One region of the Clostridium zhoujianii genome, then DNA from elsewhere that is predicted to be linked to it. Evidence: riboswitches for the same ligand, from Rfam matches in the RefSeq annotation. Region 1 holds a riboswitch; the other holds the start of a gene.
The links. Region 1 has a riboswitch for thiamine pyrophosphate ahead of tenA (thiaminase II). Riboswitches for the same ligand answer to the same signal wherever they lie in the genome.
Positions count from the first base shown of each region.

Region 2: another riboswitch for thiamine pyrophosphate. It lies ahead of thiW (energy coupling factor transporter S component ThiW); the one in region 1 lies ahead of tenA (thiaminase II).

Region 1 covers NZ_JBPUTF010000001.1:1,000,977-1,005,556, forward strand. Annotated here, with positions in the region: gene ACSYT2_RS04735 (ABC transporter substrate-binding protein) at 1-26, shown strand, start outside; gene ACSYT2_RS04740 (aryl-sulfate sulfotransferase) at 75-1,523, shown strand; gene ACSYT2_RS04745 (HAD family hydrolase) at 1,579-2,373, opposite strand; TPP riboswitch at 2,621-2,713, shown strand; gene tenA (thiaminase II) at 2,815-3,480, shown strand; gene thiT (energy-coupled thiamine transporter ThiT) at 3,482-4,072, shown strand; gene ACSYT2_RS04760 (ABC transporter permease) at 4,251-4,580, shown strand, end outside.
Region 2 covers NZ_JBPUTF010000002.1:143,181-147,760, reverse strand. Annotated here, with positions in the region: gene ACSYT2_RS14275 (hypothetical protein) at 54-533, opposite strand; gene sdaAB (L-serine ammonia-lyase, iron-sulfur-dependent subunit beta) at 661-1,341, shown strand; gene sdaAA (L-serine ammonia-lyase, iron-sulfur-dependent, subunit alpha) at 1,343-2,224, shown strand; TPP riboswitch at 2,253-2,363, shown strand; gene thiW (energy coupling factor transporter S component ThiW) at 2,416-2,919, shown strand; gene thiD (bifunctional hydroxymethylpyrimidine kinase/phosphomethylpyrimidine kinase) at 2,922-3,728, shown strand; gene ACSYT2_RS14250 (BglG family transcription antiterminator) at 3,942-4,580, shown strand, end outside.

The DNA.
Region 1 (4,580 bases):
TTTATGAGGCAGCAAATTTAAATTAAAATTTATATTTAAATAAGAGAAACTAGTAATTAAAGGGGGAATTTATTATGGGACATCCGACAATTTATCCAACTGGAGTAACTTTTTATAATCCAAAGAAATCATGGAGTGGATACACTATCTTTCAGGTTAATGGATTAGGAGCATTATTAATAAATATGAATGGAAAAGAGGTTAAACTATGGAAGGGGCTTCAAGGATTCCCTAACAAAATATTCCCAGGGGGATATGTACTAGGAAGCACTGGAGAGAGGAATCCTAAATATGGGATTCAGGATATGGTTGACTTAGTACAAGTAGATTGGAATGGAAATATTGTTTGGAAATTTGAAGAAAAAGAATATATTCATGATGATGGAGAGGAATCGAGATGGATGGCAAGACAACATCATGACTTTCAAAGGGAAGGAAATAGCGTTGGTTACTATGCACCGGGATCAGAGCCACTAGTTGATAGAGGGAATACACTTATACTTTGTCATGAAAATATTAAGAATAATAATATAAGTGAAAAGTTACTATTAGATGATAAGATAATCGAAGTAACATGGGAAGGGGAAATTATTTGGGAATGGAATATTAATGAGCACTTTGAAGAGTTAGGGTTTAATGAGACTGCTAAAAATGTAATTTGTAGGGATCCTAATATAAGGCCAGTAGGTGGGGGGATGGGGGACTGGATGCATATAAACTCCATTTCTTTATTAGGTCCTAATAAATGGTATGATGATGGTGATGAGAGATTTAACCCTAATAATATTATTTGGAGCAGTAGGGAATCGAATATTTTTGCAATTATTGATAAAAGTAGTGGGAAAATTGTTTGGAAGGTTGGGCCATACTATGATGAAAATGAAACCTTAAAAAAACTAGGGTGGATTATTGGTCAACACCATGTGCATATGATACCAAAGGGATTACCGGGAGAAGGGAATATACTAATCTTTGATAATGGGGGATGGGCCGGGTATGGAAGTACTAATCCTGTGTCACTAACTGGCAGACAAAATGCCCATAGGGACTATTCTAGAGTATTAGAAATTAATCCAGTAACATTAGAGATTGTATGGCAATATACTCCAAAGGAAGCTGGGTTAGTTGAGCCCCTAGATTCAAGTAGATTTTATAGTCCTTTTGTAAGTAGTGCACAAAGACTTGCCAATGGTAATACACTAATAACTGAAGGATCAGATGGACGGGTATTTGAAATTACATCTGACCATGAGATAGTATGGGAATATATAAATCCGTACAAAGAAGTAGAAAATAACGTTCCAAGTATGAACATGATATATAGGGCTTATAGGGTTCCCTATGAATGGGTACCACAATTAGAAAAACAAATTGAGGTAGAAATTAAAAAGGTGGATTTAAAAAACTATAGAATAGAGGGGGCAGAACCTATAGGGGCAAAAGAAATAACAGAAGTTATTGGAGTTAAAGGATATAATAATAGTAGTGCATTTTGCGTTATATCAAATACAGAAGGAAAATAGGATAATGTAAAAGTAAATAGGGAACCCCAGCATAAGTGGTGCTGGGGTCTTTTATTTAAAGCATATTATAATGAGATAAGGCATGATGTATTCCATCATCCTCAAGATTCTTAGTAATAAAGGAAACTAGATTAAATAGAATGGGATTACTATTACCCATTGCAATACTATGATTAACATACTCAAGCATAGATAAATCATTAGTGCTATCACCTATAGCATAAGTATTTTCATAAGGAATATTTAAATGATTTATTATATACTTAATTCCTGATGCTTTAGAGTATCCACTAGGCACTAATTCATAAAAATCATCAGCTCTTTTTATAAAATCGAATATATTTTTATACTTTTCATAAAATCCATTAAAGTTACTATCTTCATTTAAGAAAATAACTAGCTTGTCAATATCTAAGTTATCTTCATACCAGGTAGTACCTTTATAGAAGCCTTCATTTTTATGTATATCTATAATTCTTAGAATTTCTTTATGTTTTATATTTTCAAGGTTATCAAAATAAACACCATTTCTACCTTCCAATACTCCATCTAAATTATACTCTTGCATTGCTTGTCCTAATTCCTTTGATAATTCTTTACCAAGAGATTTGTAAAGAAGAACTTCATTATTATATTCAATGTAAGTACCACAACCACAAATTAATCCATCAAAACCTATCTCTCTATGAGTATTAGTTATTTCTGATACTGGCCTACCTGTATTAATAAAGGCTAGGTGACCATTTTCCCTTATCTTTTTAATTGCCTCTTTAGTGCTTTCTGGAATGATATGATTTTCTTCACTTACTAAGGTGCCATCAATATCAAAAAATACAATATTTTTATTCATTAGTAACTTAACTACATCAACATGTAGTATCTCCTCTCTTTGATTTATAACTTTATTATAGTGAAAAAGCTCATATATTTCAAAAAAATCATAAGGAAGAGGTAAAAGAGACATTGTAAAGGCGAAGATGGATATTAACCAAATTATATTAATTTAGAGTAGTCCTTCTAATATTTAAGTATTAGTGATATAATTATTTTGGATATTATAGGTTGTAAAGTTATAATATTCTGATATTTTGTAAAAATAAAATAGCTAGGGGAGCCATGTGCTGAGAGGATAACCGACCCTTATACCTGAACTAGATAATGCTAGCGTAGGAAAGCTTATTATAGAATTATAATATTAATATATTTTAATCTTGAATTATATAAGCTATGCCTATAGGTATAGCTTTTTTATTATGTAAATTAAGAATATGTATAAGTAGGAGGAGAAAATATGTTATTTACAGAAAAATTATTTAAAGGAAGTAAGGATATATGGATGGGGTATTTAGAACATCCATTTATTAAGGAGATTGGTGAAGGTACTTTAGATAAGGATAAGTTTAAAAATTATCTTATACAAGACTATCTATATCTTAAAGAATATACAAAAGTATACTGTATGGGGGTTATAAAAAGCAACAAAATATATGATATGAAAATGTTTTATGAAGGAGCAGATGGTATTATTAATGATGAAAGTGCAAATCATATTTCTTATCTAAAGGGATTTGGAGAAAATATTATTGATATAGAGAATTATGATTATCATAAAGCAAATGAAAGCTATACAAGCTATATGAAGAGTGTAGCATTAACAGGTTCAATTGAAGAAATAGTTGCAGTATTATTACCTTGTACCTGGAGTTATAATTTTATAGGGAAATATCTTAAAGATAATTATAGTGGATCAATTGAAGGTAATTTTTATGGAAGTTGGATAGATGTTTATAGTGGTGAAGACTATACAAATTTCACAAAAATATGGATAGACTACACTAATAAGTTATGTGAGAATTTAAATGAAGATGATAAGGAGAAATTAATAAAAATCTTTAGGAATGCAAGTATATATGAGATGGATTTTTGGAATATGGCATATTCCTTGGGAGATAAATAAGATGTTTAATACTTTTCTATTATTTATTTCTATAATTCCATTCCTAATTTACTTTAATAAGATGAGAAAGCTTAAATTAACTACAAAAGAGATGGTAGTAGTGGCATTGTTTAGTGCCATTAGCTATATGTTATCATTGATACCTGTAATAAAGTATCCTCAAGATGGAGGAATTAATATGTTCTCCATGTTACCACTTTTATTAGTATCAATCTTATATTCAAGAAAGGTAGGGGTTACTGCTGGACTTATTACAGGATTGTTAAGCTTATTAATGGGAGGATACATAGTTCATCCAGCACAATTAATACTTGATTATTTACTTCCAGAGATGGCATTAGGTTTAAGCGATATATTTGGAAAAGATAGTAAAAAGAATATTGTAATAGGTAGCTTAGTAGCGGTACTTATAAGTACTCTATTACACTTTATATCTGGAATAGTCTTCTTTGGACAATTTGCTCCAGAGGGGATGAATCCTGTAGTTTATTCATTTATATATAATTTCTCTGGAGGTGGACTAGAAGGTGTGCTTTCAGTAGGGATAATATATATGTTGCCAATTGCAAGATTAAAGAAAGCTTTAAATTAATAAAAACTATATTAAACTAAGAAATATTCACCTAGGTAGTATGCTAACCTAGGTGCTTTTTTATTATTAATACAGGTGTAGAAATTACAGATGAAATTCACATGTCCTTCATTAGAAATACAATTTACTTTGCTAATATTAATGAAAGTAAAAATATAAGTAAAGGAATGTGATAAAAATGAACTTTATAATACGAGGAATACTGACATTAAAGGAAAAGAAAGGTAGAACGGTAATTTTACTTGGAATTATGTTTACAGTTTGTGTAGTAATACTAGCATCTTTTGGAATACAGTCAGGGGCACAAGCAGCCGCAGTACTAGCTAGAGAAAAACTTGGAGCAGTTGTTACTGTATCTCAAAATATGGAGAAAATGATGCAAAAACAAAGAGATAGTAATGAACAGGGCAGTAGTACTGCTGGAGAAAGAAAAAGGCTTACTATGGAGAAAAAAGATGTACCTTTAGAATATGTAGATTTACTAAAAGAAAATGATCACGTAACAGGA
Region 2 (4,580 bases), on a different contig from region 1:
CCAGGGATGAACTAACTATAAATGTTACATTACATTTATAGTTAGTACATAATTTAAAGAGATTTATAAGACACCTCAAGGTTTTTATTATTAAAGTTAGTTTTCATAAATTCAATATCACTATTCTTAAGATAGTAGGTAAAAGCTTTAGATCTATTCTTAAGGGTTATAGTGAAAAATCTTTTAGACTTATTTTCATTTCCATCAATAGTTATACTATCAATATTCTCATAACTAATTTTATTTCCAAATAAAAGCATGCTATTTTTAGAAAAAATTATAAAGTTGAAATTAAATGAAGAAAATAATACTGTTAAAAAGAAAAGCATTCCAAGGAGATTAGGACCATTTAATACCATATAAATAAGTAATAATACAGCACAGAGGAAAGAAGTTTTATCTCTAAGAGTAATTATTGAGTTATGTTCTTTTTGAATTCTATAGAAATCGTACATATTCATTAAAAAATATATAAGGTATAAAAACCCCATAATAATAGCGAATATAAAAAGTATATTTAATATGTTATCCATTAGTTATCCTCCCATATTTTATGACATTAATTACTACAAGAACAGTATAACAAAATAATCATTGATAATACATAGAAAATTACTTAAACTAATATCAACAAAGTACTAAAGAATAAGGAGATAAATTATGAAGAATCCAGGAGTTTTCGATATATTAGGCCCAATTATGATTGGTCCATCAAGCTCTCATACAGCAGGAGCAGCTAGATTGGGAAAGGTTGCAAGGGCAGTAGCAAATGGTGAAATTGAAAGTGTAAAGTTCTTATTACATGGCTCTTTTGGAAAGACATATAAAGGACATGGAACAGATAGAGCATTAGTTGCTGGGATTTTAGGAATGGAGCCAAGTGATATTAGATTAAGGGATTCCCTTGAAATAGCTAAGGAAGTAGGTCTTAGGATAGAGTTTGAGGAATATGATTTAGGTGATGTACACCCTAATACAGTTAAATTTTTGATGAAAACTAAAAAGGGAAATGAATGTGAAGTCGTTGGTTCATCAATAGGTGGAGGAAGTATACAGATCAACGAGGTAAATGGAAATAAGGTTGAATTTACTGGTGAATACCCTACATTAATTATTTCACATCAAGATATTCCAGGGGCAGTATCAAAGGTAACCTCAACTCTTTACTTTGAGGGAATTAATATAGCATTTATGAAGGTATTTAGAAAGCAAAAAGGTAAGGGTGCTACAATGGTATTTGAAGTGGATAATAAAATTACAGAATCAATAGTAGATCAAATAAAAAATATAGAATCAATAAGTAGAGTAATTAGTATAAATCCAGTTACGGAGGAAGAATAAAATGAATATTGCAAGAAGTGGTGAAGAACTTTTAAAGATTTGTGATGAAGAAAATATTTCTCTAAGTGAATATGCAATAAGGCATGAGATGGAAAAGAGAGAAATAAGTAGGGAAGATCTTTTCAAAAAAATGAGGCATAACTTACATGTAATGATGGAATCGGCAAAGGGTGGAATGGAAAAGGAAGTTTATTCTGTAAGTGGTCTTATAGGCGGTGACGCATATAAGCTGCAAAAGTATATAGAGAAGGGCGAATTTTTAACAGGAGAAACAACAGTTTTAGCAATGGCAATGGCATTATCATCATCAGAAGTAAATGCAGCTATGGGTAAAATAGTAGCGTGTCCTACGGCAGGATCTTGTGGGATATTACCAGCAGTAATACTTTCAGCAGGAGCTAAGCTTAAAAAGAGCGAGGATGAATTAATCCAAGGATTATTCGCATCATCGGCAGTAGGTATGATAATAGGAATGAATGCAACAATGTCAGGGGCAGAAGGTGGATGCCAAGCAGAATGTGGTTCAGCAGCAGCTATGGGAGCAGCAGCAGTAGTTGAGATGATGGGTGGAACACCTAAAATGAGTTTAGATGCAGCGGCAATAGTATTTAAAAATATTCTAGGATTAGTATGTGATCCAGTAGCAGGATTAGTTGAAATACCATGTGCTAAGAGAAATGCTTCAGGGGCAATAAGTGCTTTATGTACAGCTGATTTAGTTATGGCTGGTGTTGATTCTAAAATACCATTTGACGATGCTTTATCAGCAATGTATAAGGTTGGGAAGAGTCTTCCAGCATCATTAAGAGAAACAGCCTTAGGAGGAGTTGCTGTAACTAAAGCTGGTCTTGAATTAAAGAAGAAGGTTTACGGAGAAGAATAAAAGTGGTAGAATAAAATAGAAAATTGTATAAATTTACTAGGGGTGCTAGTGTTTCTAGCTGAGAATGGAATAGTTGAATTCCTAAACTCTTGAACCTGATGTGGTTAGGACCACCGTAGGGAAGTAATAAATTAAAATTTATTAGTGTAGCCCTAGGCTACACTTTTTTGTTTTTAAAAGGGGGAATATATATGAATAAAAAAGATATATCTTATAAGCTTGCAATAAGTGGAATCCTTATTGCAATAGCAACGATATTTGGAACCTTTTCTATTCCTATATTTGGGGCTAAGATGTCACCAGTGCAGCATTTTGTTAATGTAGTTGCAGCAGTAGTATTAGGTCCCATTTATGCTGTAGGAAATGCATTTGTATCATCTTTTCTAAGAAATATTTTAGGAACAGGAAGTTTATTAGCATTTCCAGGAAGTATGATAGGAGCATTATTAGCTGGACTAGCCTATCAGAAGTTCAAGAAAATAGAGATAGCAGTATTAGGTGAGATTATAGGCACTGGATTATTAGGGGCATTAGTAGCTTATCCAATTGCTAAGTTAGTTTTAGGAAAAGAGGTAGCATTATTTGTTTATATAGTACCATTTTCTATTAGTTGTATTGGAGGGGCTATAATAGCCTATATATTACTTAAGGTACCATCAATAAGAAAAACATTACTATTAAGAGGAGGTAGATAGATATGAAAACAGCATTAACTATAGCAGGTTCAGATTGTTCAGGAGGAGCTGGAATTCAAGCAGATATAAAGTCTATGTCTGCAAATGGAGTATTTGCTATGAGCGTCGTAACAGCAATTACTGTACAAAATACAATGGGGGTATTTGGAATACAGGACGTAAACCCAGAGATAATAAGCGGTCAAATTAAAGCCATTTTTGATGATATTAAGGTTGATGCAATAAAAGTAGGTATGGTTTCAAAAATAGAATCAATAAAGGCTATAGGAAAATCTTTAAGGTCAGTTGAAAAATTGCCACCAGTTGTTGTTGATCCAGTTATGATTTCTAAAAGTGGATTTAAACTTTTATCAGATGATGCTAAGGAAACATTAATAGAAGAATTATTCCAAATATCAACACTAATAACACCTAATTTACCAGAGGCAGAGGAGATTTTGGGAATAAAAATTAGCAATCTAGAAGAAATGAAAGAAGCAGCAATCAAGTTAAAGGAGCTTGGACCAAAGTACGTATTAGTAAAGGGTGGACATTTGGAAGATGATGCAACTGATTTATTATATGATGGGAAAAATTTTATTTATTTAAAACAAGAAAGAATAGATACAAAGCATACACATGGGACAGGATGTACACTATCATCAGCTATAGCTGCTAATTTAGCAAAAGGTATGGATATAGAAGATGCTGTTAATGAAGGAAAAAGATATATTACAATAGCTATTGAGCATGGATTTGAACTTGGAAAAGGTGTAGGACCAACTAATCATTTCTATGAACTGTATAAAAGTAGCAAAGTGACAAAATAATAATAAGTTATTAACCGAGTTTATGTTAAGAGGAGTATATTAAAGTATCCTTTTAGTAAACTCGGTTTTGTTTTATTAAAGAAACATAAGATGTAAGATTTCGACATAAATTATTACAATTCTTTAACATGAAAGTTTTCGACAGGTTTTGTTGCGATTATTGATAATTGTTTTATAATTAGTTTAAAAGTAAAATGAAATCAGGTGATAGAGATGTATGTTAATAGTCGATTATTAAAAGTACTAGAGTTCTTAAAGAAGAACAACCAAACCTCCATTAAGGAGATTTCAGAAAAATTGAATATAACAGATAGAGTAATTAGATATGACTTAGATACAATTAATTTTTTGCTTAGAATAAATAAGTTGCCTCTAATAGAAAAAAAATCTAAAGGTAAATTAGCATTTCACAAATCATTAATAGGTAATCAAAAGATTGAAGAATTCTATAAGTTAAATAAACATTCTAAGGAAGAAAGAATAGATCTTATAAAAGCTAAACTTCTAATTGAGGGGAAAATTAACTTATCAGCAACATCAAAGAATTTAGATGTAAGCAGAACCTCTATTAGAAATGATATGAATGTTATTACAGAGGAACTTCAGGATCTTGGAATTAAAATAATTCAAAATTGTGTTTGTGAAGATGAACAATTTATTCGTAGCTACATTATGAAAACCTATTCAAAAAATATGATGAAATTTTATTTAAGAGATGATAATAATCTTGATGAAAACTTATTAGATGATTACTTTACAGAATCCTTTATAGATGTAGATAAAAATAAAGTGAAGAAAGCTATAAGGAAGTTGTTAGAAGAAACAAATAATAAGGAACAAAATTATTATGAT